DNA from 3 places in the Thauera sp. DNT-1 genome. Region 2 is predicted to be linked to each of the others. Evidence: predicted binding sites of a transcription regulator. Region 2 holds the regulator's gene; each other region holds the start of a gene.
The links. Region 2 encodes sigma-54, which starts transcription at its own class of promoters, with help from an activator protein. Its sites were predicted from a motif close to TGGCACGCTTNCTGCTNA; they were not measured.
Positions count from the first base shown of each region.

Region 1: the regulator sigma-54 is predicted to act here: its motif matches at 2,751-2,768, upstream of flgG (flagellar basal-body rod protein FlgG).
Region 3: the regulator sigma-54 is predicted to act here: its motif matches at 6,824-6,841, upstream of ACZ5PP_RS05115 (PEP-CTERM sorting domain-containing protein).

Region 1 covers NZ_AP043752.1:1,349,586-1,359,806, reverse strand. The annotation lists gene ACZ5PP_RS06300 (flagellar hook assembly protein FlgD) at 1-523, shown strand, start outside; gene flgE (flagellar hook protein FlgE) at 539-1,891, shown strand; gene flgF (flagellar basal-body rod protein FlgF) at 1,924-2,664, shown strand; gene flgG (flagellar basal-body rod protein FlgG) at 2,913-3,695, shown strand; gene ACZ5PP_RS06280 (flagellar basal body L-ring protein FlgH) at 3,704-4,381, shown strand; gene ACZ5PP_RS06275 (flagellar basal body P-ring protein FlgI) at 4,392-5,516, shown strand; gene flgJ (flagellar assembly peptidoglycan hydrolase FlgJ) at 5,527-6,585, shown strand; gene flgK (flagellar hook-associated protein FlgK) at 6,667-8,649, shown strand; gene flgL (flagellar hook-associated protein FlgL) at 8,664-9,572, shown strand; gene ACZ5PP_RS06255 (hypothetical protein) at 9,578-10,054, shown strand; gene fliR (flagellar biosynthetic protein FliR) at 10,066-10,221, opposite strand, start outside.
Region 2 covers NZ_AP043752.1:3,374,600-3,384,820, forward strand. The annotation lists gene ACZ5PP_RS15575 (glutathione S-transferase family protein) at 1-265, opposite strand, end outside; gene ACZ5PP_RS15580 (complex I NDUFA9 subunit family protein) at 291-1,247, opposite strand; gene ACZ5PP_RS15585 (lytic transglycosylase domain-containing protein) at 1,304-3,247, opposite strand; gene ACZ5PP_RS15590 (5-formyltetrahydrofolate cyclo-ligase) at 3,293-3,883, shown strand; gene ilvA (threonine ammonia-lyase, biosynthetic) at 3,921-5,444, opposite strand; gene hprK (HPr(Ser) kinase/phosphatase) at 5,517-6,464, opposite strand; gene ptsN (PTS IIA-like nitrogen regulatory protein PtsN) at 6,433-6,918, opposite strand; gene hpf (ribosome hibernation-promoting factor, HPF/YfiA family) at 7,055-7,378, opposite strand; gene ACZ5PP_RS15615 (RNA polymerase factor sigma-54) at 7,397-8,851, opposite strand; gene lptB (LPS export ABC transporter ATP-binding protein) at 8,874-9,596, opposite strand; gene recX (recombination regulator RecX) at 9,583-10,032, opposite strand; gene recA (recombinase RecA) at 10,049-10,221, opposite strand, start outside.
Region 3 covers NZ_AP043752.1:1,092,975-1,103,195, forward strand. The annotation lists gene ACZ5PP_RS05095 (type IV pilus modification PilV family protein) at 1-236, shown strand, start outside; gene ACZ5PP_RS05100 (PilW family protein) at 337-1,371, shown strand; gene ACZ5PP_RS05105 (pilus assembly PilX family protein) at 1,371-1,997, shown strand; gene ACZ5PP_RS05110 (pilus assembly protein) at 2,030-5,599, shown strand; gene ACZ5PP_RS05115 (PEP-CTERM sorting domain-containing protein) at 5,672-6,766, opposite strand; gene ACZ5PP_RS05120 (YjfB family protein) at 7,021-7,218, opposite strand; gene ACZ5PP_RS05125 (YajQ family cyclic di-GMP-binding protein) at 7,651-8,136, opposite strand; gene ppnP (pyrimidine/purine nucleoside phosphorylase) at 8,152-8,475, opposite strand; gene ACZ5PP_RS05135 (DUF2788 domain-containing protein) at 8,490-8,720, opposite strand; gene ACZ5PP_RS05140 (argininosuccinate synthase) at 8,742-9,971, opposite strand; gene argF (ornithine carbamoyltransferase) at 10,039-10,221, opposite strand, start outside.

The DNA.
Region 1 (10,221 bases), 2.0 Mb from region 2:
CCCGATGGAGAATGCGGAGGTCACCTCGCAGCTCGCACAGATGAGCACGGTCGACGGCATCGAGCGCCTGAACAAGATGTTCCAGAGCTTCGTCGATGGCCAGAGCGCCTACGACTCGATGCAGGCTGCCGCGCTCGTCGGGCGCGGCGTGCTGGTGGAGGGGAAGAAGCTGACCCTCACCGAGGCCGGCGCGGTAGGCGGTTTCGAGCTCGATGCCGCGGCCGACAGCGTGGTGCTGTCGATCAAGGACGCCGCCGGCCTCGAGATCAAGAAGATCGAGCTCGCTGACGTCAAGGCGGGCAGCCAGAACTTCATCTGGGACGGTACCGCCAGCGACGGTTCGCGTGCCGTCGACGGCGCCTACACGGTCGAGCTGAGCGCGCTCGCCGAGGGCAAGAAGGTCACGGGTCGGACGCTCGAGTTCGGCCCGGTCACCAGCGTGATCCGCGGCGCCTCGGGTACCGACTTCCAGGTCGGCTCGCTCGGCATCTTCAAGTACGACGACATCAAGCAGATTCTCTGATCCGGAGCCTCGATCATGTCTTTCCAGCAAGGTTTGAGCGGCCTGAGCGTTTCCTCCAAGGCCCTGGACATCATCTCCAACAACGTCGCCAACACCAACACGATCGGCTTCAAGACCGGCTCCGCGATCTTCTCGGACGTCTTTGCGGCCTCGCTGACCGGCTCGATCTCGGGCAAGCAGGTGGGTGTGGGCGCCACGCTCGGTGCGGTGCGGCAGACCTTCACCCAGGGCAACCTCACCACCACCAACAACCCGCTCGACCTGGCGATCAACGGCGACGGCTTCTTCGTGGTCAGCCGCGAGAACGGCCCGGACGTGTATACCCGCAACGGCCAGTTCGAGCTCGACAAGGAGGGTTTCATCCGCACCCCCACCGGCGAAAGGCTCAAGGGCTTCCAGAGTCCGGTCACCCCGGGCGCCCTGCCCACGCCGATCGGCGGCCTCAAGGACGTCCAGGTGCCGATCGTCGGTTCCCAGCCCATGCCGACCAGCCGGGTGGAGATCGGCGGAAACCTCGATGCGAACGACCTGAGCGCAGCCCAGCGCTACCCACAGCTGTTCGGCTCGACCTTCACGTTTCCGCTCCCTGCGGGCGAGAACTGGCAGGACGCGCGCACCTACAATTTCTCGACCTCGATCAAGGCGTACGACAGCCTCGGGAAGTCGCACGAGCTCACCTACTACTTCGCCAAGGTGACCCCGACCCCGAACGATCCGGTCAACACGAACGAGAACACCTGGAAGGTCTTCACCAGCGTGGACGGCGGCTATCCCTTGGGGGTCGGGACCGATGGCTCGATCGAGGACCCGAGCGTGATCTGGAGCCTGACCTTCAACGAGAAGGGTACGGTGAACACGCCCATCGTCGGGCCGACGGCTGCGAATCCGCTGGCGATCCCGGCTTCCTACACGCCGGGTGCGGACCGCATCCGTTTCCACGTCGATTTCAGCGACATGCGCCAGATCGGTGGCTCCTACCTGATCACCGAGCTCACCCAGGACGGCTACACCGGCGGCGAGCTCGCCGGAGTCAGCGTGGGGCGGGACGGCATCGTGACCGGTCGCTACACCAATGGCGAGACGCGCGAACTCGCCCAGCTCGCGCTGCAGACCTTCCGCAATCCGAACGCGCTGCTGTCGATCGGCAACAACTTCTGGGAAGCGACCACCGAATCCGGCCTCACTGCGCCGTCCAAGGCCGGCGAAGGGGTCGCGGGCGTGGTCTCGGCGGGCATGATCGAGGACGCCAACGTGGAGCTCACCAACGAGCTGGTGCAGATGATCGTGCAGCAGCGCAACTACCAGGCCAACGCGCAATCCATCAAGGCGCAGGACCAGGTCCTGCAGACCCTGGTGAACCTGCGCTGATCCTGAAACCTGCCTGACACGAGAGGCCAGCGATGGACCGCCTGATCTACACCGCGATGACCGGCGCCAAGGGCACCATGGACCAGCAGGCGGCGGTCGCGCACAACCTCGCCAACGTCGACGCCACGGGTTTCCGCGCAGAGTTGCACAAGCTGCGCGCGGTCGAGGTGCAGACCGAGGCGCTGCGCACGCGCGCCTTCACGGTCGACGCCAGCGTCGCCAACGACTTCACCGAGGGGCCGCTGCAGTTCACCGGCCGGCCCTTCGACGTCGCGCTCGCCGGCAAAGGCTGGCTGGCGGTGCAGATGCCGGACGGCAGCGAGGCCTACACCCGCAACGGCAGCCTCGCGGTGAGCGCCAACGGCGTCCTGCAGACGCGCGACGGCAGGCCGGTGCTGGGCGACGGCGGGCCGGTCACGATCCCGCCCGACAACGAGATCACCATCGGTGCCGACGGTTCGGTCTCGGCCTTGCAGCCCGATCAGCCGGGTGTGGTCAACGTGGTCGCGCAGCTCAAGCTGGTGAATCCGCCCGAGGCGCAGCTGGTGCGTGGCGACGACGGCCTCTTCCGCCTGCAGGGCGGGGCGCCCGCGCCGGTCGATCCCAATGTGCGCGTCGCCGGGGGCTATCTCGAGGGCAGCAACGTCAACGTGGTCGACCAGATGGTGCAGATGATCTCGCTTGCCCGTCAGTTCGAGATGCAGACCCGCATGCTGTCGACCGCCGAGCAGAACGACCGCTCGGCCGCGCGGGTCATCGGCGGCCAGGGCTGATCGAGGCGCGCTCCCCGCCGAGCCGGGCTGCGCGGGCCGGGTAGCATGGGGCGCCCGGCCTTTTTTGCGCACCCGGCCGCTTCGATTAGCACGGTTTTTGCGTTGCTTATCGCAGGATGGTCGGTGACGGCACCGGCCTAGACTGATCCCATCGAAAAAGCGGCAGCACGGCGGCAATTTCAGCTGGGTATTCCAACCCCGCACGGCAAATCCTGCCGCCCCGGCAACGCAAGGCAAAGGAACCCATCATGATCCGCTCCCTGTGGACCGCCCGTACCGGGCTGGATGCCCAGCAAACCTCGCTGGACGTGATCTCCAACAACCTGGCCAACGTCTCCACGAACGGCTTCAAGCGTCAGCGTGCGATCTTCGAGGACCTGCTCTACCAGACCATCCGCCAGCCTGGCGCACAGTCGACCCAGCAGACGCAGATCCCCAGCGGCCTGCAGATCGGTACCGGCGTCAAGCCGGTGGCGACCGAGCGCATCTTCACCCAGGGCACATTGCAGCAGACCGGTGGCTCGCTCGACGTCGCGGTGCAGGGCAACGGCTTTTTCCAGGTCGCCATGCCCGATGGCACCACCGCCTACACCCGTGACGGCGCTTTCCAGCTCGACAGTCAGGGCAACGTCGTCACCGCCAGCGGTTACACCCTGGCCGACAACATCAACATCCCCGCCGACGCGCTCTCGATCACCATCGGCAAGGACGGCACGGTCAGCGTGCTGCAGGCCGGGCAGACCGCGCCGGTGGAAATCGGCGCCATCCAGCTCGCCACCTTCATCAACTCGGGCGGCCTGCAGGCCGCGGGCGAGAACCTGTTCTACGAGACCGCCTCGAGCGGCGTGGCCACGCCCACCCAGCCGGGCACCAACGGCGCGGGCGTGCTCAACCAGGGCTATGTCGAGGTCTCCAACGTCAACGTCGCCGAGGAGCTCGTGAGCATGATCGTGACCCAGCGCGCCTACGAGCTCAACTCGCGCGCGATCTCGACCTCCGACCAGATGCTCGGCCGGCTGACCCAGCTGTGAGGCGCACGATGAAGCTCGCCAGGCATTCGATCGCCGTCGGCCTGCTCGCGCTGCTGTCGGGCTGCGCCGCGATCCAGACCACCCCGCCGTCTGCGGTGCATCAGCCGATGAGCGTGCGCCCCGAGGCGATGGCAACCGCGCTGCCCGCCAATGGCGCGATCTACCAGACCGTGCAGGCACGCCCCTTGTTCGAGGATCGGCGCGCGCGCCGCATCGGCGACACGATCACGATCAACCTGGTCGAGCGCAACACCGCGGAGAAGAGCGCCAACGCCAACGCCACCCGCAACGGCAACATGAGCGCCGGCATCGGCCCCATCAACCGCCTGCCCTTGAGCGGCCTGAACGGCCTGGAGCTCGAGGCCGATGCCGAGTCCGACTTCAACGGCAAGGGCGCGGCCGCGGCCAACAACGTCTTCAACGGCACGATCACGGTCACCGTGATCGACGTCTACCCCAACGGCAACCTGCTGGTGTCGGGCGAGAAGATGGTGGCGATCAACCAGGGCAACGAGTTCATCCGCTTCTCGGGCGTGATCAACCCGAACACCGTCACCACCGCCAACACCGTGCAGTCGACCCAGGTGGCGGATGCGCGCATCGAGTACCGCGGCAGCGGCTTCATCGACGAGTCCAACACCATGGGCTGGCTGCAGCGCTTCTTCGTGGCGATCATGCCGTTCTGAGGGCCGCGCCATGTCCTGTCTCGCCTCCCTTCTGCTGCGCGCCGCGGTCGTCTCCCTCGCCGTGCTGATCTTGCATCCGGCGCAGGCGTACGCCGCGGCCGAGCGCATCAAGGACCTCGCCTCGGTGGCCGGCGTGCGCGACAACCAGCTCGTCGGCTACGGGCTGGTCGTCGGCCTGGACGGTTCGGGCGACCAGACCACGCAGACTCCCTTCACCGTGCAGAGCATCGTCAACATGCTCGGCAACCTCGGCGTGAGCCTGCCGCCCGGGACCAACCTGCAGTTGAAGAACGTGGCCGCGGTGATGGTCACCGCCAACCTGCCGGCCTTCGCCCGTCCCGGGCAGGCGATCGACGTCACCGTGTCCTCGATCGGCAACGCCAAGAGCCTGCGCGGCGGCACTCTGGTGATGACGCCGCTCAAGGGTGCCGACGGCCAGGTCTATGCCATTGCCCAGGGCAACATGGCGGTCGGCGGCGCGGGCGCGCAAGGCGGGGGCGCCTCGCTGGTCATCAATCACCTGTCGGCCGGACGCATCCCGGGCGGCGCGACCGTCGAGCGCGCGGTCCCGACCGCACTCGGCCAGGGCGACGCGGTGCTGTTCGAACTCAACGACGCCGACTTCGGCACCGCGCGCCGGGTCGTCGATGCGATCAACCTGGTCTATCCGGGCGCGGCGAGCGCGCTCGACGGGCGCAGCATCCAGGTGCGCGCGCCGACCGACTCCAGCGCGCGCGTCGCCTTCCTCGGCCACATCGAGAACCTCGAGGTCACGCCGGTGCAGCAGGCCGCCAAGGTCATCGTCAACTCGCGCACCGGCTCGGTGGTCATGAACCAGCGCGTGACGCTGCAGAACTGTGCGGTCGCCCACGGCAACCTCACGGTCACGGTCAATATCGAGACCCAGGTCAGCCAGCCGCCGCCGCTCTCGGGCGGACAGACGGTGGTCACCCAGCGCGGCCAGGTCGACGTCGCCCAGGAGGGCGGTGCGCTCTTCAACGTGCGCGGCGGCGCCAACCTCGCCGACGTGGTGAAGGCGCTCAACACCCTGGGCGCCAAGCCGATGGACCTGGTCAGCATCCTGCAGGCCATGAAGGCGGCCGGCGCGCTGCGCGCCGAACTCGAGGTCATCTGAGGAAGTTGCCATGAACAAGGGCGTCCAGCTCAACGCGCTCGATCCCAATTCGCTCGGCGACCTGAAGCGCCTGGCGCGTAGCGAGGGCGGCTCGGACGCGGCCTTGCGCGCCGCGGCCAGGCAGTTCGAGGGGCTCTTCCTGCAGATGGTCATGAAGTCCATGCGTGCGACCACCGGCCAGAACGGCATGATGGACAGCGAGCAGACGCGCTCCTGGCAGGGCATGCTCGACCAGCAGATGGCACTGGAGATGTCGCAGTCGGGCGGCACCGGCCTGTCCGAGATGCTCTACCGCCAGCTCGGCGGCAAGGCTGCGGTGCGGCCCGACGCGGCAGGCGAGGCCGGCAAGACCGGCTTCGACCTTGCCGACGTGCGTCGCCGCCCGGCAATTCCTGCCGTGCTCGCGCGCGATGCGGAAAGTGCTGCCGCCCCGCGCCTTGCCGCCTTGCCGGCCGAGGCGCGCGTGCCCGCGCTGGGCGCCGCCGCGACCGCAGGGGAGTTCTCCGCGCTGTCGGTGTACGAGCGCGCTGCGCTGCAGACCCGCCTCGACGCCGCGGTGCGCAGCGCGCGCGATGCCGGCGGGGAGGTGTCGAAGTCCGCGCAGGACTTCGTCACCGAGGTGTGGCCGCACGCGCAGGAAGCCAGCCGCCGCACCGGCATCCCGGCCGAATTCATGGTCGCCCAGGCGGCGCTCGAGACCGGCTGGGGACAGAAGCAGTTGCGTCACGAGGACGGCAGCCCGAGCCACAACCTCTTCAACATCAAGGCCGGCAGTGCGTGGTCGGGGCGTACCGTCGCGCGCGAGGTCACCGAGTACGCCGACGGCCAGGCCTACACCGAGGCTGCGCACTTCCGTTCCTACGGCTCGTATGCCGAGTCCTTCCGCGACTATGCCCAGCTGATGACGCGCAGCCCGCGCTACGCCGGCGTGCTCGGCCAGACCGACGCGGCGGCCTTCGCGCGCGGCCTGCAGGACGCCGGCTACGCCACCGACCCGATGTATGCCGACAAGCTCACCCGCATCATCGGCGGCAATACCTTGCGCAGTGCACTGGCAATGGCGGGCTGAGGACCGGCGGTCGAGGTGCGTATCGAGCGCTGGCAAGGATCTTGCGTGTAGAGGCTCGAACCAGCGCATCAGGGAAACATCATGGCGTCCTTGCTCAATATCGGACTGACCGGGCTCAGCGCCTCCCAGGCCTACCTCAACACCACCAGCCACAACATCGCCAACGCGGCGACGCCGGGCTTCCATCGCCAGACCGTCACCCAGGAAGCGCGCGACCCGCAATACAGCGGCGGCGCCTTCTTCGGCACCGGTACCGGCGTCACCGGCGTGGCGCGCAGTTACAGCCAGCTGCTCGAGGGCCAGGTGCTGAGCGCCGACAGCCGGCGTGCGGAATACGCCGCCTACAGCCAGTTCATCAGCCAGCTCGATAACGTGCTCGCCGACGCCGACACCGGCCTCACGCCCGCGCTCAACGAATTTTTCGGTGCGCTGCAGAACGTCACCTCCAACCCGACCAACGTGGCCGCGCGCCAGGCGCTGCTCTCCAGCGGCGATACCCTGTCGGCGCGCTTCCGCACCCTGGACGGGCGTATCTCGGAGATCGCGGAAGGCGTCGAGACCGAGATGCGCAGCACGCTGGAGAGCATCAACGGCTACGCCGCCGCGATCGCCGAGCTCAACGAGCGCATGGTGATCTCGCGCACCGGCGGCGCCGGTTCGGCCGCCAACGACCTGCTCGACCAGCGCGACCAGGCGATCGCCGAGCTCAACCGCCTGGTCAAGGTGAGCACGGTGGAGCAGCGCGACGGTTCGACGTCGGTCTTCATCGGTTCGGGGCAGAGCCTGGTCATGGGCAATCGCGCCAAGCAGCTCGAACTGGGCGACCAGCTCGACGAGAACGGGCGCTCGATGATCACGGTGCGCGCCAACTCGGGGGTGGTGGAGCCGCTCGCCGAGAGCCTCGTCGGTGGTGGCACGCTCGGCGGCCTGCTGGCGGCGCGCCGCGAGGGCACGGCCTCGGCGCAGCGCAGCCTCGGCTTGCTGGCGACCACGCTGGCGACCGAGTTCAATAGCCAGCACGCGCTCGGCCTCGACCTGGAAGGCCGGCTGGGGGGAGATTTCTTCAGGATCGGCGGGGTGCGCGTCGATCCGTCGGACAGCGGCCTGAGCGTCCGGATCGACCCCGGGCAGGTCTCCTCGCTCACCGGCAGCGACTACTCGCTGCGCTACGACGGCGCGGCCTTCCAGCTCACCGACCTCGCCACGGGCAACGCCGTGCCCGCCGCGCAGATGCAGCTCGTGACCGAGGCGGACGGTTCGACCACCATCCGGGCGCAGGGGCTCGTCTTTACCGGCGCGCGGAGCACCCTGACCGAGCCGGCCTTCGTCTATCCCACCCGTTACACCGCGGGGGCGATCGAGGTGGCGAACCGGGACCCGCGCGCCGTCGCGGCCGCGGCGCCGGTGCTGGCCAGTCCGACCAGGGGCGACGGCAGCTCGCTGCGGATCGAGCAATCCGGGCTGCTCAGCCGCGGCAGTGCGGCGGCCGGCACCGAGCTCGGCCTGCCCGCCCTGAAGTACACCTTCAACGCGGTGGACAAGCGCTTCGAACTCGACGCGGCTGCGCCGGGGGCGGCCGGCTGGCCTGCGACCCTGGCCTACGACCCGGCGACCAGCGCCGCGGGTGAGTCCTTCACGCTGGAGGGGCCCGGAGGCGTCCGGCTCGAGCTCAAGATCTCCGGCACCCCTGCCGCTAACGATGTCATCGCGCTCGCCGACAACAAGGGCGGCGTCGCCGACAACCGCAACGCTGCGCTGCTCGGCGCGCTGCAGACCGACAAGCTCTTGTTCGGCAGCGGCGGCCAGGCCACCGCCACGCTCAACAACGCCTATGCGCAGCTGGTGGCCAAGGTCGGCAGCAAGACGCGCGAGGTGCAGGCCGGCGAACGCACCCAGACCTCGCTGCTCGACCAGGCCAAGGCTTCGCGCGACGCGGTCTCGGGCGTGAACCTGGACGAGGAGGCGGCCAACCTGGTGCGCTTCCAGCAGAGCTACCAGGCTGCGGCCAAGGTGATGGGCGTGGCGCAGCGCCTGTTCGACGAAATACTGGCGATCGCCCGCTGAGGAGAGAGCACACCATGCGCGTATCGACCAACATGATCTACGACCAGGGCGTCATCGCCCTGCAAAAGCAGTCCGCCGCGCTGTTGCACACCGGCCAGCAGATCGCCACCGGCCGCAAGATCCTCACCCCTTCGGACGATCCGGTGGCCTCCGCGCGCGCGCTCGATGTCAGCCAGTCGAAGAGCGTCAACCAGCAGTTCATCACCAACCAGGGCTATGCCGACGATGCGCTCAAGCTGGTCGACGGCCAACTCGACGGAGCCGGCGAGATCATCCAGTACGCGCGCGAGCGCGTGCTCGCGGCTGGCAATCCCGCACTGTCGCCGTCCGACCGCCAGTCGATCGCCTCCGACCTGCGCAGCCAGTTCGATGCCATGCTGGCGATCGCCAACACGCGCGACGCCAACGGCGACTACCTGTTCGCCGGCTACCGGTCGAACACGCCGCCGTTCGAGAAGACGGTCACTGCCGGCACGCTCGGCAGCGACTACAAGGGCGATCAGGGTTCGCGCACCATGCAGGTTTCGTCCTCCCGCTTCATGCCGATCAGCTTTGGTGGCGAGTCGGTGTTCGGGAGCGAGGGCGACGGGGTGTTCAAGGTGCTGGGCGAGTTCATCTCCGCCCTCGAAGGCGGAGGCGATGTGAGCGGCGCGGTGAGCACGGCGCTGGGCGGTCTCGACGACAGCCTGGACCGCACGCTCACCGTGCGCGCGCAGATCGGCTCGCAGCAGGTCGAGGTCGAGCAACTCGGCTTCATCGGCAGCGATCTCGACCTGCAGTACCAGACCACGCTGTCCAACCTGCAGGACCTCGACTACAACGAGGCGATCTCGCGCCTGACCCAGCAGCGCACCTTCCTCGAAGCCGCCCAGCAGTCCTTCCTCAAGACGACCGGGCTGTCGCTGTTCAACTACCTCAGCTGACCGCCATGCGCCGCGCGCTCCTCGTCCTTGCCGCCTGTTCCGTCCTCGGCTGCGCCAGCGAGCGCGAGGGCACCGGCCTGCTCGACCGCGCCGCCGCGGCCCCAGGGCCGATCGCCGGTGCGGTGGGCGCGGTGTGGATGGCGAGCGAGCTTTCCTACCTCGAGCCGGAATACCTCGCCGGCATGCTGGTGGCCTACGGCATCTACGATCCGCTCGCGCCGACGTGGTCGATCGAGGTCAGCCGCAGCGGCGAAGACCGTGTGCGCATGGACCTGCACATGAAGCGGATGACCACCGGCGGCGACGGCGAGGCACGCCGGGTCTTCCTGCGCAACGCGCGCGAGATCGTGCGTGCGGGCGGTTTCGCCGGCTTCGACGAGCTGAGCTGGGAGGAGGGCATCGAGTCCACCCGGCCTTTCGCCCGCCGCGTCGCCAGCGGCGAGATCCGCCTGGTGCGTTCGCGCACCTTCCCGGAGTTCTGAGCGCGGCCCTCTCAGGGTGTGGGGCGTGGCGCGAGCGCGTCGAGCAGCAGGCCGATGGTGTCGTAGCTGCGCTCGAAGAGGCTTTGCAGCACCGGCGCGAAGTTGCTCATGATCAGCAGCACGCCGATGAAGCCCGCGGTCAGCGTGATCGGAAAGCCCACCGCGAA
Region 2 (10,221 bases):
CGCGTGCGACCGGGTCGGCGGGCAGCAGACCGGGGCGCTTCTCGGCGAGGTATTCGCCGATCGCGAGCGAGTCCCACACCACCACGCCGTGGTCGTTCAGGCAGGGTACCTTGCCCGAGGGCGAGTGCGACAGGATGCGCTCGCGGCTGCCGGGGATGAACAGGGAGATGTGGATCTCCTCGAAGGTGAAGCCGCCCTCGCGCGCAGCCAGCCAGGCGCGCAGGGACCAGGAGGAATAGTTCTTGTTGCCGATGATCAGCTTCATCGCGGACTCCGTAGAGAGTTGCTCTTCAGCGCCGCGCGTGGCGGCGGAAGGGGTAGTAACGGGCTCGCGGCGCCGCCTGGCCGAGCCAGGCCGGGGCCACGGTCTCGAGCGCGGTAGGCACCATGCCGAAGGGTTGCGGGGTGCCGCTGGCGACGTTGTCGACCTTCATCGAGCGCACGTTGTCGCGGCTCATCAGGGGCTGGGGGGCGAGCTCCATGAGGCGCGCCTGCCACATCGCCAGCTTCTCGGACAGCGGATAGATCGGGCGCGGCTTGCCCACGAGCGCGGAGACGTACTCGACGAGCTGGCGCAGCGTGTAGACGGTCGGTCCGGCGAGCTGGAAGGTCTGCCCGCCTGCATCGTCGCGCGTCAGGCTCTGCCACACCGCCTCGGCGACGTCCTCGACATACACCGGCTGGAAGCGCGCGGTGGCGCCGGCGAGCGGCAGCACCGGGAACATGCGCGCGAGGTCGGCGAAGAGGTTGAGGAAGCTGTCGCCGCGGCCGAACACCACCGAAGGCTGCAGGATGGTCCACGCGATCTCGGGCGAGCCGGTGCGGATCGCGGTCTCGCCGGCGGCCTTCGAGCGCTGGTATTCCGACGGGCCGTCGGAATAGGCGCCGAGGGCGCTGATGTGCACGAGGCGGGGCACGCCCGCCGTGCGACAGGCGGCGACGATCTTCTGCGGCAGCTCGACGTGGGCGCGCGCGAAGTCGGGGCCGAAGGGCCTGCCCGGGCGCGAATGCAGGACGCCGACGGTGTTCACCACGGCGTCGGCGCCCTCGAACAGGCGCGCAAGCAGGGCGACGTCATGCACGTTGCCCTCCACCACCTCGACGTTGGGTAGCAGCAGAACATGGCCGGCGCGGCTGCGGCGGCGGGTGGGAATGAGGACCTTGACGCCTTCCTTGCAGAGACGATTGGCGATGGCGCTGCCGATAAAGCCGGAGCCGCCGACGATGACGACGCGTTTCGGGTTCATGTTTCGACTGGACCGTGCTGTTGCTGTGGATGGAATGGGTTGGCGCACGCGGAAGCTTACTCGCTGGCAGCCCCGGGTGCGATCGTGCCGAGTCGTGCCTTGAGCGATTGCGGCCGTTTTTCGAGCATCGCCGCGTAGATCACCGCGTTGGCGAGCACCTTCTTGACGTAGTCGCGGGTCTCGTCGAACGGGATCGTCTCGGTATAGATCGCGCCCTCGAGCGGCGCCGCGTCGCGCCAGCGCCGCGCCCGCCCGGGGCCGGCGTTGTAGCCGGCGCTGGCGAGCACGGGGTGGGCGTCGAGCCCCTCCATGATCAGGCGCATGTAGCTGGTGCCGAGCAGCACGTTGGTCTCGGGGTCGGTGAGCAGGCGCTGGTTGTAGCCGGCGAGGCCGATCCGATCCGCCACCCACTTGCCGGTGGCGGGCATCACCTGCATGAGGCCCTGGGCGCCGACGCTGGAGCGTGCCGGAACCACGAAGCGGCTCTCCTGGCGCATGAGGCCGTACACCCAGCCGAGGTCGAGCCCCTGCGCGCGCACCTGCGGCTCGATGAGGTCGCGATAGGGGGTCAGGAAGCGCAGCTCGAAGTTGCTGCGCGGGTTGGCCAGCTCGGCGGTATTGATCGCGCGGTCGTAGAGCTCGTTGCGCAGCGCAAGGTGGGCGGCGGCGAGGCGGAACTGCTCGTCGCGTTCGCGCACGCCCCAGACCCATTCGCGCAGCGCCTCGGTGCGCAGCTCCAGGCGGTAGAGCGCGAGTGCGCGCTGCAGGCCGGGGTCGCGCTCGGCCTCCTCGAGCTTGGCGCGCGGTAGCGGCGCGGTGGCGGGGGGCGGCGGGAAGGCCTCGCCGAGCTCCTCGCGCGCGAGCATGCCGTAGAAGTGCGGCTCGCCGGCGATACGCACGTAGAGCGACTCGGCGGCGTCGCGGCGCCCGGCCGCGGCGTGTGCGCGGCCCAGCCAGTAGATCCAGTCGGCGGCTTCGCGTTCGTCGGCGGGCATGGCTTCGATCGCCTCGCGCACCGCGTGCCAGTCGCCGATGCGCAGCGCCGCACGCACCCGCCACGCACGTTGCTGGGCGGTGGTCTCGATGTCGCCGGCGGCGGCGTAGAGCGCGCTCGCCTCGGGCAGGCGGTCGAGCGCGGCGTGCATGCCGAGCGCCAGATGGGCGTAGTTGCGCTCGGCCGCGCCGAGGCGGTCCTGGATGCGCAGCAGGCGCAGGCGCGCGGCGGAGACGTCTTCGCGCGCCAGGCGCACCAGTGCGGCGAGCGCGAGCTCGCGGCCGGCGCGGCTCACGGCGAAGTTGGGCTGCAGCCGATCCAGCCAGGGTGCGGGCGAGCGGATCGCCTGCGCCAGGTCGGCGTGGGCCGGGGCGTTGCCGGCGGGCAGCAGCGACAGGCTGGCGAGCGCAGCCTCGGGCTTGCGGGTGTCGATCTGTCGGCGGATGCGCCACCACACGCGTTCTTCGTCCACCGCGCCGGAGTCGACCGCCGCGCGCAGCGGCGTGTCGCAGGTCGGATCGGCGTCGGCGAGGGTGTCCCATTCGCGCGCGAGCTCGGCGAAGACGCTGCGCTCGCCGGTCAGCACGCGCGCGCTCCAGGCGTTGCAGCGCAATTCGGCGTCGGGGCTGCGCAGGTCCGCGTACACCGCGAGGAAGCCGTTCCAGTCGCCGTCCCTGGCGAGGCGGCGCAGCCAGTCGGCGCGCAGGCGTTCGGCGAGGTTGGAGCCGGCTTCTTCGGCGAGGAAGGCTTGCAGGGCCGCGACGGGCACGGGTTCTTCGGCACGCGCGAGGCGGTTGATCAGCAGCCAGTAGCGCGGATAGGCGTCGAGGGGGTGGGCCTCGCGCACGGCTGCGAGGCGTTCGAGCGTGCTGCGGTCGCCCTTGCGCAGGGCCTCGCGAGCGGCGACGATACGCCCGTCCCCGGACTCGCCGCCGATCTGTGCGAACGCGCCGGCGGGGGCGAGGAACGTCGCGGCCGTGAGCGCCGCAACCAGTGCCTTCTTCATGCCAGGTGATGCCTCCGTTTGACCGCCAACCATACCATATCGAAGATGAGTTTCGCCCCCTTGTCCCATGATCCCGGCGCGCGTCGCCAGCGCATGCGCGAACATGCGCTGGCGTTGCGCGAGCGCCTGCCTGCCGAGCGTCGCGAGCGCCTCGCCGCGGCAATCGGCGAGCATCTCGACGACCTGGTCGGACGCTTGCAGCCACGCCGGCTCGCCTTCTGCTGGCCCTACCGCGCCGAGCCCGACCTGCGCCCGTGGGTGCAGGCCTGGCGTGCGGCCGCGCCCGGGCGGGTGGCGGCCTTGCCGGTGGTGCTCGAGCGCCATGTGCCGATGATGTTCCGCGCGTGGACGCCGGGCGTGCCGATGCCGCTCGACCGCCATGGCATCCCCCACCCGGCGGACGGCGAGGCGGTCGAGCCCGAGCTGGTGCTGATCCCCCTCAATGCCTTCGACGAACGCGGCTACCGCCTCGGCTACGGAGGGGGCTACTTCGACCGCACGCTGGCGGTGCTGCGCACCGTGGCGGTGGGCGTGGGCTTCGAGGTCGGGCGCGTGCCCGACACGCTGCCGCAGGAGTTCGATCGCCCGATGGACTGGCTGGTGACCGAGGCGGGGGTGGCGAAGCCGCGCGCCTGAGCGGCGGCTGCAACCCTGCACGGCCTGCCTGCGGGGCTCAGCTCCCGGACAGGAACATGCGGTAGGCGGGGTTGTCGGTCTCGGCCACGTAGTCGTAGCCGAGCCGCTGCAGGAAGGCGTCGAAGGCGTCCTTGTCGGCCGGCGGCACCTGCATGCCGACCAGCACGCGGCCGAAGTCGGAGCCGTGGTTGCGGTAGTGGAACAGCGAGATGTTCCAGTCCGAGCGCAGGTTGGAGAGGAAATTCATCAGCGCGCCCGGGCGCTCGGGGAAGACGAAGCGGTATACCACCTCGTTTTCCACCTGCGGTGCGCGTCCGCCCACCATGTAGCGCACGTGCGACTTGGCCATCTCGTCGTCGGTGAGGTCGAGCGCAGGCAGCTCGTGGCGCTCGAGCATCTCGACCAGGCGTCCGACCTCGCTGCGGTTGTGCACGGTGACGCCGACGAAGATGTGGGCGCGCTCGGCGTCGGCGTAGCGGTAGTTGAACTCGGTGATGTTGCGGTTGCCGAGCACGCTGATGAACTTGCGGAAGGAGCCCGGCTTCTCGGGGATGGTCACCGCGAGCACGGCCTCGCGCTGCTCGCCGAGCTCCGCGCGCTCGGCGACGAAGCGCAGGCGGTCGAAGTTCATGTTGGCCCCCGAGGCCACCGCCACCAGGCTCTTGTCGCGCAGCTTGTTGCGGCGGGCGTACTCCTTGGCGCCGGCGACGGCGAGCGCGCCGGCGGGCTCGAGGATGGAGCGGGTGTCCTCGAAGACGTCCTTGATCGCGGCGCAGATGGCGTCGTTGTCGACCACGATCATCTCGTCCACATACTGCTGGCACAGGCGGAAGGTCTCGGCACCGACCTCCTTGACGGCGGCGCCGTCGGCGAAGATGCCGACCTGCTCGAGCGCGATGCGCTTGCCCGCGGCGAGCGAGCGCGTCATCGCGTCGGCGTCCACCGCCTCGACGCCGATGATCTTCGTCTCCGGGCGCAGGCGCTTGATGTAGGCCGCCACGCCGGCGATCAGCCCGCCGCCGCCGACACAGCAGAACACCGCGTGGATCGGCTTCGGGTGCGCGCGCAGGATCTCCAGGCCCACCGTGCCCTGGCCGGCGATCACGTCGGGGTCGTCGAAGGGGTGGACGAAGGTGAGTTTCTCGCTCTTCTCGAGCTCGAGCGCGTGCGTGTAGGCGTCGGAATAGGATTCTCCTGCGAGCACGACCTCGCCGCCGCGCGCCTTGACCGCGTCGATCTTGATCTGCGGCGTGGTGCTCGGCATCACGATCACCGCGCGCACGCCCAGCCTGGCCGCCGACAGCGCCACGCCCTGGGCGTGGTTGCCCGCCGAGGCGCAGATCACGCCGCGCTTCAAGGCCTGCGGCGACAGGTTCGCCATCTTGTTGTAGGCGCCGCGGATCTTGAAGCTGAACACCGGCTGCATGTCCTCGCGCTTGAAGTAGATGCGGTTGTGCGTGCGCGCCGACAGGTTGGTGGCGAGGTCGAGCGGGGTTTCGACGGCGACGTCGTACACCTGCGCGTTGAGGATGCGTTCCAGGTAATCGGGAGTGGAGCTCATGGCCGGCCAGTAGGCTGCTGCAAAGCGATCGAGCGTAACAGCCGGCGGCGCCGTGCCGCAAGTGCGGGTGGCTCAGTCGGCGCGGTAGGCCTCTTCGGCGTGCAGCGCGCGCGCCTGGCGGTCGATGAATTCCTGGGTGGAGTCGATGCCGCGCAGCTTGAGGATGGTCGAGCGCACTGCGGCCTCGAGCAGCACCGCGAGGTTGCGTCCCGCGGCCACCGGCAGCACGACGCGGGCGACCTTCACGCCGAGGATGTCCTGCGTCTCCTGCTGCAGCGGCAGCCGGCAGGGGTCGTCGGGACCGGGTTGGCGGCGGTCGAGGTGGCAGATCAGGCGCAGGCGCATCTTCCGCCGGCACGCGGTCTCGCCGAAGATGGTGCGGATGTTGATCAGGCCGAGGCCGCGCACTTCGATGAAATCCTGCAGCATCTCGGGGCAGCGGCCCTCGAGCACCGTGGGCGCGATGCGCGACAGCTCGACCACGTCGTCGGCGACGAGGCCGTGGCCGCGCGAGATCAGCTCGAGGCCGAGCTCGGATTTGCCCGCGCCGGAATCGCCGGTGATCATCACGCCGAGCCCGAGCACGTCCATGAACACGCCGTGCAGCGAGACCTTCTCGGCGAGCTCGCGCGACAGGTAGAGGCGGAGCTGGTCGATCACGCTCGCCGAGGGGTGGCGCGCGGTGAACAGCGCGACGTCGTGCGCCTCGCAGATGCCGTGGAGGATGTTGGGGATCTCGCAGCCGTCGGCGACGATGATCGCGGGGGGGTGCGCCGAGAGGATCTCGTTGAGGTGGTGGGCGACCTTCTCGTTCGCCTGGCGTTGCGCCCACGCGAGCTCTGCGGCGCCGAGCACCTGTAGCCGGGTGGGGTGGATCAGGTTGAGGTGGCCGACGAGGTCGGCCGGCCAGATGCGCTCTTCGGCGACCGACAGACGGGCACCGATCGGTCCGCTGACGTGGACGAGGCTCAGGCTTTCGCGGTGCGCCTCATACAGCCGGGTCAGGCTGGTTTGCCGCATCGGCACCCCAATTCACGAACAGGCGGTGGATCTGTGCGGCATCCGTCGCGCCGTGCAGGGTCTCGCGGAACTCGCGGTCGCTGAACATCTGCGCGAGCTCGGACAGCAGCTGCAGATGGGTTTCGTTGGCCTGTTCGGGCACGAGCAGCACGAACAGCATGTCCACCGGACGGCCGTCGGGAGCGTCGAACTGCACCGGGGTGGCCAGGCGCAGAAAAGCGCCGGCGGCGTCCTTGAGCCCCTTGATGCGGCCGTGCGGGATGGCGATGCCCTGACCCAGTCCGGTCGAGCCGAGGCGTTCGCGGGTGAACAGGCTGTCGAACACGGTGCTGCGGGCGATGCCCTGGTTGTTCTCGAACAGCAGGCCGGCCTGTTCAAAGACGCGCTTCTTGCTGCTCGCGTCGAGATCGATCACCACGTTGGAAAGCGGCAGGAGTTGGGATATCAGGCTCATTCGCAGGTGGGCTCGCGCACTCTTCCGTCAGCTGCCGCCAGGGGGGCGGGAATCCGGTCCGGGGCGTGTGCGGCCGCGCTTCGTGAAAACGCGCGCATTATAACCACACCCCGGACGGGGAGCTTCAAGCCGGTCCTCAGGCCTCGGGGACCTGGTGCTTGAGCGACTCGTGGTTATGGTCGGACTGCTTCTGCTTGTACTTCTGAACCTGACGGTCGAGCTTGTCGGTCATCGCGTCGATCGCCGCGTAGAGGTCGGCGTCGTCCGCTTCGACGAAGAGGTCCTTGCCGCGCACGTGCAGCGTCACCTCGGCTTTCTGCTTGAGCTTTTCGACCGACAGGATGACGGTGACGCTGGTGACGTTGTCGAAATGGCGGATGACGCGATCGAGCTTGGAGGTCACGTATTCGCGGATGGCGGGGGTGACTTCGACGTGGCGCCCGGTGATGTTCAGATTCATGGATGACTCCTGTTGTTGTCAGAGGGATTTGCGCAGGCTGACCGGCGGGATGTTGAGGGACTCGCGGTACTTGGCGATCGTGCGCCTCGCCACGACGATTCCCTGTTGGCCGAGGATTTCGGCGATCCTGGCGTCGGACAGCGGCTTCTTGCTGTCTTCCGCGTCCACCAGCTGGCGAATCAGCGCGCGAATCGCCGTGGAGGAAGCCGCACCGCCGGTGTCGGTCGCGACATGGCTGCCGAAAAAGTACTTGAGCTCGAAGACCCCGCGCGGCGTCGCCATGTACTTCTGCGTGGTGACGCGCGAGACGGTGGATTCGTGCAGCTCGAGCTGGTCTGCGATCTCCCTTAGGGTGAGTGGCCGCATCGCCACGTCCCCATGATCGAAGAACTGCCGTTGCTGGTCAACGATGGCCTGGGACACGCGCAGGATGGTGTCGAAGCGCTGCTGGACGTTCTTGATCAGCCAGCGCGCCTCCTGCAGCTGTCCACCCAGGCCGCCGCCCTGTGCGCGGTTCTGCTGCAGCAGACTGGCGTAGAGGCGATTGATGCGCAGACGCGGCATCGCTTCCTGGTTCAGGCTCACGGTCCATTGGCCGCGCAGCTTGCGCACGACGACGTCGGGCAGCACGTAGCGCGTCTCGGCGGTGGAGTAGCGCGAGCCGGGGTGGGGGTCGAGGCTGCAGATCAGGGCCTGCGCTTCGCGCAGACCCTCGTCGTCACAGCCGGTGAGCTTGCGGATACGGGCGAAGTTGCGCTCCGCGAGCAGTTCGAGGTGGCTGGTCACGATCTCGAGAGCGAGAGGGCGTATCGGGCACTCGGGCAAGGCCTGGAGCTGCAGGGCCAGACATTCCTGCGGGCTGCGCGCGCCGATCCCGGCCGGCTCGAGGCTCTGCACGTGGCGCAGGGCGATGGCGAGCTCGTCGAGATCGACCTCGGCGTCCTGCGGCAGCAGCTCGAGGAGATCTTCCAGCGGCTGGTGCAGGTAGCCGTCGTCGTCGAGCGCCTCGATCAGGAAGCGCACCAGCGCGCGGTCGCGGTCGGACAGGGGCGAGAGGGCGACCTGCTGGTCGAGGTGTTCGCGCAGCGACACGCCGGCGGCCTGGATGTCCTGGTAGTCGCCGTCCTCGTCGTCCTCGCTGCGGCTGGACGCGCCCTGACCCACGTTGGACCAGTCGATGCCCTCGTCCTCGCTGCTGCCTTCGCCGCCCTCGTGCGTGATCGACTCGCCCGCCGGTTCGGCGGCGGGTTCCGGCGCGGCTTCGCGCTCGGGCGCGTTGCCCGGCGGCGGCGCGGGGGCGTAGTCGACGCCGCCGTCGCCATCCTCGCGCTCGAGCATGGGATTCTCGAGCAGCACGCGCTCGATCTCCTGGTTCAGCTCGATCGTAGACAGCTGCAGCAGCTTGATCGACTGCTGCAGCTGGGGCGTCAGCGTGAGGTGCTGGGAGAGCTTGAGCTGGAGGCTGGGTTTCATCGCGGTCGGCAGGAGGGCGGGCTCACAGGCGGAAGTGCTCGCCGAGGTAGACCTGGCGCACGCGCTCGTTCTCGATGATCTCGGTAGGTTCTCCGCTCGCCAGCACGCGACCTTCGCTGATGATGTAGGCGCGGTCGCAGATGCCCAAGGTCTCGCGCACGTTGTGGTCGGTGATCAGCACGCCGATACCGCGCTCCTTGAGGAAGCGGATGATCTTCTGGATGTCGATGACCGCGATCGGATCGACTCCGGCGAAGGGCTCGTCGAGCAGGATCAGGCGCGGGTCGGTGGCGAGCGCGCGGGCGATCTCGCAGCGCCGGCGCTCCCCGCCCGAGAGCGAGATCGCGGTGTTGTCGCGCAGGTGATGGATGCCCAGTTCCATCAGCAGTTCCTCGAGCCGCTCCTCGATCTGGCGGCGTTCGAGCCCCTGGAGTTCGAGCACGGCGCGGATATTCTCGGCCACGCTGAGCTTGCGGAACACGCTCATCTCCTGCGGCAGGTAGGACAGGCCCAAGCGCGCGCGGGCGTGGATCGGCAGGTGGGTGAGGTCGGTGCCGTCGAGGGCGATCTGGCCGCCGTCGGCGCGCACCAGACCCACAATCATGTAGAAGCAGGTGGTCTTGCCGGCGCCGTTGGGACCGAGCAGGCCGACGACCTCGCCCGAGCCGACCTCGAAGCCGACGTCATGCACCACGGTGCGCGCCTTGTAGCGCTTTTGCAGGCCGGCGACCTTAAGCAGACTCATCGTAGGGCTCTTTCAGCAGCTTGCGGATCAGCTCGGGGGCGAAGCCCCGGGTTTGCAGGAAGCGCGCCTGGCGCGCCCATTCGCGTGCGTCGGCGGGTGGGGTGGCGAAGCGGCCGCGCAGCACCGCGCGCGCCCGCTCGATCTCGGATTCTACGCACTCGTCGGCGAGCGCCTCGTCGATCCGGTCACGGTCGATGCCTCGCCGCACGAGCTCGTTGCGCAATCGTGCGGTGCCGAAGCGCGCCGCCTTGCCGCGCACGAAGGCCTCGGCGTAGCGCTCGTCGGACTGCAGGCCGAGCTCGCGCATGCGCTCGAGCACCGCTTCGATCTCGGCCGGCTCGCCATGGGGTGCGAGCTTGCGCGCAAGTTCGGCGCGCGAGTGGTCGCGCCGGGCGAGATGGCGGAGCGCACGTTCGCGCAGGCTCGGCTCGCCCATGTCGGCGTCGACGGGGTCAGGCCTCGGCCGGCGCCGGGGCGGACGCGGCGGCGGGCGGCAGCTCGGGCAGGCCGACCGCGACCCGCACCTTGTTCTCGATCTCGCGGGCCAGCACCGGGTTGGCGCGCAGGAACTCGCGCGAGTTGTCCTTGCCCTGGCCGATCTTGTCGCCCTTGTAGGCGTACCAGG
Region 3 (10,221 bases), 2.3 Mb from region 2:
GGCGTGAGGATTTTGTCTATCGGTCCGACGCCGACTGCACTGCGACCGCGACGACACCGCCAGACATCCTGTCGTCCTGGTTGAACAAGCTGCGGGCGACCATCCCCGGCGCCCAGGTGGTCATCGGCCACGACGAGACCACTGGCGAGACCCGGCTCACCATCTGCTGGCCGCGCCCGCAGACCAACGAATGGAGCAACCATGTCGTCCGCGCCCGCATCAATTCCAACAACTGAAGCCGCGCGGCCGGCACCCGGGCGCGCAAGCGCCGGCAGATGGCGCCGCGCTCCAAGGCTACGCACGCGCGGCATCGGCCTGGTCGAGCTGATGGTCGGCATGACCATCGGCCTGATCGCGCTGCTCGTCATGGTGCAAACCTTCTCGGCAAGCAATGCACACAAGGCCAACACGGTCAGCGGCGCCGACGCGACGACGGCCGGCCAGGTGGCCATGACGCTGCTGGAACGCGATCTGCTGAACGCGGGCGCCGGCTTGATCGGCACGGGCTGCAGAACGATCAAGTATCTCAAGCCCGGCACCAGCGGAGCACAGGAGATGAATGGCATGCCGGTCACGATCGTGGCGGATCCGGGCGCGCCGAGCGCCCTGGCCTCGCGCAGCGATCGCATCACGATCCGCTACGCGAGTTCGGGAGAGGCCTCGATCGCCAAGGCCACCCTCACCGAATCCATGCCCAGCCCCTCGTCCACAATGTTCGCGAACATCGGGATGGGGTTTTCCGAGGACGATCTGATCGTGCTCAACGACGCGGAAGGCCACTGCGCGATCCAGCAGCTCACCCAGGACCCCGGCTCGGTCGGGCGCGGAGGCGGTGCATGGCGGTTCCAGATCAACCCGAGCAGTCCGTATAACGATCCGGGCGACTCGGCCGGCCTGTTCCCCTCCGACGGTTACCAGTCGGGGACCGGCACGATCCGCTCGCTCGGCCCGGGCGGCATCGCCGAGACGGTCTATCGCCTGCAGTCGCGCGGCAGCAGCACCGCGCCACCCGACACCGACCTGGCGACCTCGCGCGCCGACATGGCGAGCACCACGGCCGCGCAGACGCTCGTGCGCGACGTCGTCGCCCTGCGGGCCCAGTACGGCTGGTGGAACAGGACGACCAACACCGTGAGCTTCAGTTCGACGATCCCCACCGGAGCCGGGGCGGCGGATCTGGTCGCCGTGCGCGTGGGCGTCCTGGTGCGCGCGAGCCAGCGCGACGCCAGCTACACCGCGCCCGAGACCTTCAGCTTCTTCGAATACGACACGCCGGTCCAGATCACCCTGGGCAGCGCGGAGCGCAACTACCGTTATCGGAGCTACGAAACCGTGGTTCCGTTGAGGAATGCCTTATGGAACCGCGAGTGATGCACGGTGAACGCCGCCAGCGCGGCACCGCGCTTTTCATGGCGCTGATCATGCTCGTGGCGATGAGCATCGCCGCGGTCTCGCTCGTGCGCAGCGTAGACACCACGGTCACGATCGCCGGCAACCTCGCCTTCCAGCAGGCGGCACTGCAGGCCTCCGACTTCGGCGTCGAAGCCGCCGCGCACGACCTCGACACCAAGCCGCGCGAGAGCCAGTGGAAGGTCGGCGGGACCTGTCGGCTGACGAGCGCCGAACCCACGGTCTCGAACTATTTCCCGACCATGTTCGCCACGGCGAGCACGATGGGCAGCCCGACCATCGGTGGGCGCAGCTACACGATTCCGGGGGTCCCCACGCTCGACTGGGACAAGGTCGCCTGCATCGAAGACTCCCGGATCCCCGATGGATACCGGGTGCAGTACGTGATCGACCGCATGTGCACCGGCACGCTGCCGATCGCCAACCGTGCCGAATCCTGCGTTTCGGACAACCCCGAGGAAGGCGGATCCCGCCGTGCCGGTTCGCCACGCATCACCGGCGCCTCGTCGATCCGTTACCGGCTGACCGTCCGCGTCACCGGCCCGAACAATGCGCAGTCCTTCGTGCAGGTCGTGCTGCGCGACTGATGGACTCCTCGCCCTTAACCGGAGAACGCGTCGTGAACAACGCACACCCCGCCTTCCGGCCGCTTGCCCGGCACACCCGCCTCGCGCTGCTCGCAGCCGGCCTGCTCGCCGCCCAGATTGGCTTCGCCGCCCAGACCGAGATTTCCGAGGTCCCTCCCGAATCGAAGATCACGGTGCCGGCGAACGTGATGTTCACGCTCGACGACTCCGGCTCGATGTACTGGGAGAGCATCCCCGATTCACATGGTTTTCGGGACGGCATCTATCTCTTTCCGCGCCCGGCGAACGTCTACGATTGGCGCACCGGCGCCACCGACTATCCGGCCAACCCGGTCTCCACGGATCTCGACGACCCCAATGCGCGCTTCTATCGTTCGTACGCCGGAAACCCCCTGTATTACAACCCGGAAAAAACCTACAAGCCCTGGAGCAACAGCGACGGCAGCCTGTGGCCGAACGCGGAGCCGACCCGGGCCTGGCTGAATCCGGGTCATCCGAACAGGGACGACTACACCCTGGACCTCACGCAGAACCTGCTCTGGCGGCCACCACCGGACAACTCCAACGTTGCAGAGGCCACGATCTATCCTGCGACCTATTTCGTCTACACCGGCCCGGCCCCTCTGGTCCGCACCGACACGACCACGACGAACACGCCAGGCAACTTCGCCCGGGTGCAGATCGGCCTCACCACCTTACCCCCCCGCAGTCCCAAGCGTACCGACTGTGCCGGCGATCCCTGCAGCTACGCGGAGGAAATCAAGAACTTCGCCAACTGGTTCTCCTACCACCGCTCCCGCCACCTCGCCGCACGCGCGGCGATCGGCAAGGCCTTTTCCGAACAGAAGGACAACCTGCGTGTCGGCTACGCGACGATCAACCGAACCACCGAGACGGACATCGACGGCTTCACGACCAAGCGGGTCGTGCGCGGCCTGCGCCTGTTCAAGGACGAGGAGGCCGCCGACAAGCGCTGGCGCACCCAGTTCTTCGACTGGCTCTACAAGGACCCGATGCCGCGCTTCTTGACCACGCCGCTGCGCACCGCGATGGACGATGTCGGCAACTACTTCACGAGCGCGCCGCCCTGGCGTGCGAAGGTCGAGGACTCTACCAGCGCGGCCTTGAGCTGCCAGCGCAGCCACCACATCCTGATGACCGACGGCTACTACGACAACGACGGAGACAGCGCACGCGCGTCCATCTCGGGATCGAACGTCGACAACCTCGAAGGCGACGAGCACACGAGCGAGGACGGCACCAGGAGCTTTAGCTACCTGCCGGCCGCCCCGTACAAGGACGACTACACCAATACCCTCGCCGACGTGGCGATGTACTACTGGAAGACCGACCTGCGCCCGGGCCTCGCCAACGGCATTCCCGATGACGATCGGAACCCGGCCTTCTGGCAGCATCTCTCCACCTACACCATCGGCTTCGGCATCACCGGCATGCTCTCGGAAAGCGACATCGTCGCGCTGTTCGCGGGCCGCCTGAACTCGGTGTCCTGGCTGAACCCGACCACCGGAGGGAACACCGACCGTGCGAAGGGCGACGACCTCGTGCACGCGGCACTCAATGGCCGCGGAGAATTCTTCCGCGCCGACGATCCGGAGCTCTTCGCCCAGCGCATGAGCAAGGTGCTCGAATCGCTCGCCAACAATCCGAGCGGCGCCGCAGCCGCGGCGGTGACCAAGCCCTACATCGATATCGCGAACAATTTCACCTACGAGACCAGCTATAAGGCCGCGCAGCGGATGGGCGACATCAAGGCCTACAAGTTGCACCTGGAGACCGGGCAGCCCGACCGTAACGAACCGGCCTGGACAAAACCCTGCCCGACCGATGCGAGCAGGACCTGCGCCAAAGGGGTCGCCGAAATGCTCGAGACGCGCACCGCGGACTCGCGCCAGATCGCCACCTTCAACGGCAGCAGCGGGGTGGACTTCACCAGCAGCGGCCTCGGCACCACGCTCGTCGGTCAGCTTCAGTCCCCGGCCGGGGCTGGCAATGGTGCGCAGGTGCTCGCCTACCTGCGCGGCGACCGCAGCCAGGAGTCGACGAGCTTGCGTCGCCGGCTGCAGCTCCTCGGTCCGATCATCCACAGCGAACCGGTCCTGGTGCGCGAGCCCGACCGCTCCTATGCCGACGCCGGCTACGCGAGCTTCCGCTCGAGCACCGCGGGACGCACCCGCATGCTTTACGTCGGCGCCAACGACGGCATGATGCATGCATTCGACGCCTCCACGGGCGCGGAGAAGTGGGCCTACGTCCCGAAGGCCGTGTTTCCGCGGCTGCCCGGACTGGCCTCGCCCAACGGACTGTTCGAGGCCACGGTTGACGGCTATCTCACCGAAGGCGATGTGGATTTCGGCTTCACCGGGGGAACGCGGGGCACCGCCGACTGGCGCACCTTGCTGGTGGGTGGCCTCGGCCGTGGCGGCAAGGGCTTCTATGCACTCGACATCACCTCCCCCGAAGTGACCGAGTCCAGCCCGCTCACGGCGAAGGTGCTGTGGGAATTCAGCGGCGACGCCGATCTCGGCCTCGCCTTCTCGCGGCCGATCATCGTCAAGCACGAGGTAGTCACGACCGACAACCGGGGTAACGAGACGCGCTCGGGCCAGGGGTGGGTCGTGCTCGTCAGCTCGGGCTACAACAACTCGAGTGGCGACGGCAGAGGCTACCTGTATGTTCTCAACGCCAAGACCGGTGCGCTCATCAAGAAGCTCTCCACGGGCGTCGGCAGCGCCAGCGACCCGAGCGGGCTCGGCCAGCTCAGCGCCTGGGTGCACAACGCCGACGTCAATAATGGCGTGCAGTGGGTCTACGGTGGGGACCTGAAGGGGAACCTGTGGCGCTTCGACCTGAGCGCAACCAACCCCGACGCCTGGTCGACAAGCAAACTTGCGGTCCTCACCGACGCCAGCGGCAACGTCCAGCCCATCACCGCGGCGCCCGAACTCACCCGCGTCAAGGCCGGCAACGATTTCCGCAACCTGGTCGTGGTGGGCACGGGGCGCTACCTTGGAGAGAAGGACGTCCCCGGTACCACGGTCTCCGCGGCCGACGCGGCCCAGGTCCAGACGTTCTACGTCATCGAAGATCGCATCGACCGCGGCGGCAGCACCGTCGTGCGCGCAGACCTGACGCCTCGGACCCTCGCCGCGGAGACCGACGGCACGCGCACCCTGTCCGATGCAGCGGACATCAACTGGTCTGCGAAGCGCGGGTGGAGGGTGGATCTGAACATCAGCGGCGAACGTGCCACGACCGATCCTGCGATCGCCCACACCACGGTCGCATTCACGACCAACGTCCCGAGCGCGTCCGATCCATGCGTGCCGGGCGGGACGAGCTATCTGTTCCAGTTCGACCTCGCAACCGGGATGGCTCCGATCGGTACAAACGCCCTTCCCTACGTGGGCAAGCGCCTGCGGCCCGGTCTGGCGAGCCGCGTCGTACTGATCGTGACGCCGAACGGCCAGGTCATCGGCCTGATCCGCAAGACCGACGACAGCAGCGAAGCCGAGCCGATCGTGACTTCGGTGTCCGGGGGCGACATTCGCCGGATATCCTGGCGCGAACTGAACTATCGCTGAGACCGGACACGATCACTGGAAACGAGAAAGGCGCCGACGGCGCCTTTCTCGTTTCGGGAACCACCTAAGAAGTCATCGCGCGGCACGCCCGCGCACGGCCAGCCCGAAGAGACCGATACCGAGAAGCGCCAGCACGCCCGGCTCGGGCACCGGATTTCCGTTTCCGTTGTCGACGACGTTGGCAAACACCGTCAGCTCCAACTCGTAGCTGCCGCGACTGGAGGCGAACCCGACATCCTCATCCGACAGCAAGAGCGAGAACATCATCTCGTGGCTGCCAAGCTCGTCCGCCCTGAAGCTCGCCTTGACATTCCGGCCTGTGCCCTGCGCGAGCCCCTCGAACAATTCGAGGTCCGTCATCGACAGCCCGGAACCGCTCTTGGGATTGAATCCATCCAGATCCAGTCCCGCTCCGCCGAGCAAACCAAGGTTGAAGATGTTCAGATCGAGCGTAAATAAGTCGCCGAGCCCGACCTCGATGTTCCCTGACACAGGGAGCCGCCAAGTCGTCGTGGTCTGGTCTCCTTCGAAGGAGGCGATCGCATGAGGAACGTAGCTGTAAGCGAGCTTATGGGTGAACGATCCCGCCGCGTCGGCCGTACGGGAGCTGAGGGATGAGGTCAAAGAGTCGGCCGAACCCGGCGCCGTCGAACTCAGGTCGGCAACAAGCTCGTACGAAGCCGCGCTGTTTCCGGGCGGCTGCCCGGCTTTCGCGACGAAGGCGTCTCCGGCCGCATCACCCGAGGCGATGGTTCGAGAAAGAGTATCGAAATTGCTCAGCGACGGCGTCGGCGTGCTCACCGAACCGATGACCTGGCGATCGAACAGGGACTCGCCGAAGGACGTCCAGCTGACGCGCACCGCACTCGTCCCCGTCGCGCCACCCGTGACTTGCTGCGAGAGCAGCAAGTTCGAAGCGGAGACCGATGCGGTAATCGAGGTCAGCACGCCCGTCGATGCATCGAACTGCTGGAACGAATTCGGGCCGACCGAGCCGCTGGTCGTTATTGCCGTGCTAACCGCGCCGTCCATCACGGACGAGTCGGTCACTGCATAACTTCTCTCAGCGATATCGTACGTCCGCACGGAAATCATCGGTGCGGCTTGGACAGCCGACATGCCGATCATGGAAAGCACCAGCGCCATCAGGCGGGGTTGAGGATTCATGTGGTTCTCCCGTTCTATTTGAGCAAGCGGGTATTACATGCTTGCCGACGAGCGTTACCAGCAAAAATCAAGCCAGAAGAAATTTTGCTTAATAATCCGTGACTTAAATTATTACCCCCCCCCCGAACCCTGGGTAACTGTAAAAAAAACCGACGCAAAGCGAAATCGAGGCCTCATCGATGCCCCAAAATGGGGTCCAGCCAATGGCTGCGAGACGCATGGGTGGTTTTCGTGGTTCGGGCCCGACGACCTGCTCAAGCCCAGGTGTCGACGATGCCGCCCGCCGTGCTGCCGACCGCCGCAGCGGGGGGCCGGGGAATCGCCTGCAGCAGTTGCATCGCGCTCTCGCCCTGGAGGTCGAGCGCCTTGCGCAGGACTTCGACCGAGGCTTCCTGCTGGACCTGCGCGAGCGCATTGTTCGAGGCCAGCGCGGCGATTGCGGTTGCTTCCATGATTTGTTCTCCTGTCGAGCCGGGGCGAGGGCGGTGATGTCGAAGAGCATATCGGCAGGGAGCGGAGGAGCTTGAGCCGCACCGGCGGCAGCGGGTGACGGACCGCCCGCATCGCGACTTGCGCCGCTCCTGCAGCGCGTGCAGGTGTCGGAAATACGCGAACGCAGCGCGCTCGGCATGCGTGAGGACCGCCCCACCCGCGCGGGAAACAACGGCCGAACCCCAGCCGAACCGCGTCCGAAATCGCGCTGCTTCTCGTGGGAGCGACGCAAGTCGCGATTCCCCGCTGCTTCTCGTGGGAGCGACGCAAGTCGCGATTCCCCGCCCGGAACATCGCCTCGTCGCCGTCAACCCGACTCCCCCACAACCCAACCCCCGAACGCACGACGGGCGCCTCGCGGCGCCCGTCGGATTCCTGCCCCGGCGTTCCGCTCAGTCGCGGAAGTTGCCGTACTGCAGCGGAAAATCGGTGATCTGCTTCTTGACCAGCGCGATCGCCTCCTGCAATACGTCGCGCTTGGCGCCGGAGACGCGCACCGCGTCGCCCTGGATCGCAGCCTGCACCTTCATCTTGCTGTCCTTCAAGAGCTTGACGATCTTCTTGGCCAGTTCCTGCTCCACGCCGACCCGCACCTTGACCTCCTGCTTGACCTTGTTGCCGGAGATCTTCTGCACGTCGCCGTAGTCGAGACATCGGACGTCGACGTTCTTCTTGGTCATCTCGGGCAGCAGGATGGTCTTGATCTGCTCGAGCTGGAAGTCGCTGTCGCCGTAGAGGGTCAGCAGCTTCTCGGCGAGCTCGATCTTGGCGCTCGTGCCCTTGAAGTCGTGACGGCCGTCGACCTTGCGGTTGGCCTGCTCGACCGCGTTGCGCAGCGCGGGCTGGTCGACCTCGGACAGGATGTCGAAAGACGGCATGCTCCCCTCCCCCGCTCAGCCGAAGTGGCAGATGTAGTGGTAGGGCTCGCCCGCCACCTCGATGTCGAAGCTGGAGTCGCCCGGCACGTCGAAGGATTCGCCGGCGCCGTAGGTCTTCCAGTCCGCCTGGCCTTTCAGGCGGACGCGGCAGGAGCCGGCCACGCCCTCCATGATCTCGGGCGCGCCGGTGTTGAAGGTGAGCGAGGCCGGCAGGATGACCCCCACGGATTTCTTCGTGCCGTCCGCGAACTGCACGCTATGGCTGACGCACTTGCCGTCGAAATAGACGTTGGCCTGGGTGGTGACGGCGACGCCGTCGAGCTTGGCGGTAATGCCCATCGCTTGTGTTTTCCTTATTCGATGCCGAGCAGCTTCTGGATGATGCCCTTGGCGATGAAGCCGACGAAGCCCACGCCCAGGCCTAGGAACAGCCACATCATGCCGTAGCGGCCGGCCTTGGATTCCTTGCCCAGGTTCCAGATGATGAAGACCATGAACAGGATCAGGCCGGTCAAGCCGAGTTTGAGGGCGAGGTCCTCGAACTCGACGAAGCTGAGTCCGAGGATGTAGTCGTCGTTGGCCATCGCAAGGGATCCGTTGCGGGTTTAGCCGCGCTTGGCCTTGGCGTTGGCCGCGATGCGCATGCGCAGCGCGTTCAGGCGGATGAAGCCGTGCGCGTCCTTCTGGTTGTAGGCGCCGGCGTCGTCCTCGAAGGTGGCGATCGTCGGGTCGAACAGCGAGTCGGTCTTCGAGTCGCGACCGGTGACGATGACGTTGCCCTTGTAGAGCTTGAGGCGTACCCAGCCGTTGACGGTCTGCTGGGTGTGGTCGATGAGCGCCTGGATCGCGCGGCGCTCGGGGCTCCACCAGTAACCGTTGTAGATCATGCTGGCGTAGCGCGGCATGAGGTCGTCCTTGAGGTGGGCGACTTCGCGGTCGAGCGTGATCGATTCGATGGCGCGGTGGGCGCGCAGCAGGATGGTGCCCCCCGGGGTCTCGTAGCAGCCGCGGCTCTTCATGCCGACGTAGCGGTTCTCCACCAGGTCGAGGCGGCCGATGCCGTGCTTGCCGCCGAGCTCGTTGAGCCTGGCGAGCAGCTCGTGCGCCTTCATGCGCTTGCCGTCGATCGCGACCAGATCGCCCTGTTCGAACTCGAGGTCGATGTACTCGGCGGCGTCGGGCGCGGCCTCCGGCGACATCGTCCAGCGCCACATCGACTCCTCGGCCTCGGCGGCGGGGTTCTCGAGGTGGCGGCCCTCGAAGGAGATGTGCAGCAGGTTGGCGTCCATCGAGTAGGGCGAGCCGCCCTGCTTGTGCTTCATCTCGATGGGGATGCCGTGCTTCTCTGCGTAGGCGAGCAGCTTTTCGCGCGACAGCAGGTCCCACTCGCGCCACGGCGCGATGACCTTCACGCCCGGCATCAGCGCGTAGTAGCCGAGCTCGAAGCGGACCTGGTCGTTGCCCTTGCCGGTGGCGCCGTGCGAGACGGCATCGGCGCCGGTGGCGCGCGCGATCTCGATCTGGCGCTTGGCGATCAGCGGACGCGCGATCGAGGTGCCGAGCAGGTATTCGCCTTCGTAGATGGTGTTGGCGCGGAACATCGGGAAGACGAAGTCGCGCACGAACTCCTCGCGCAGGTCGTCGATGAAGATGTTCTCGGGCTGGATACCGAACTGCAGCGCCTTGGCGCGCGCGGGCTCGAGCTCTTCACCCTGGCCGAGGTCGGCGGTGAAGGTGACCACTTCGCACTGGTAGGTGTCCTGCAGCCACTTCAGGATGACCGAAGTGTCCAGCCCGCCCGAGTAGGCGAGCACTACTTTGTTGACGTCGCTCATGCTGTTTTCCTGTTTCCTGCTGTGTTGCCGGCGCGCACGCCCGTGCGTGCCGTGATTGTTCGTTGGATCAGTTCTCGATGCGGCCGAGGACCAGGTATTCCATCAACGCCTTCTGCGCATGCAGGCGGTTCTCGGCCTCGTCCCACACCACGGACTGCGGGCCGTCGATGACTTCGGCGGTGACTTCCTCGCCGCGGTGCGCGGGCAGGCAGTGCATGAAGACGGCCTCCTTGTGCGCGACCGACATCAT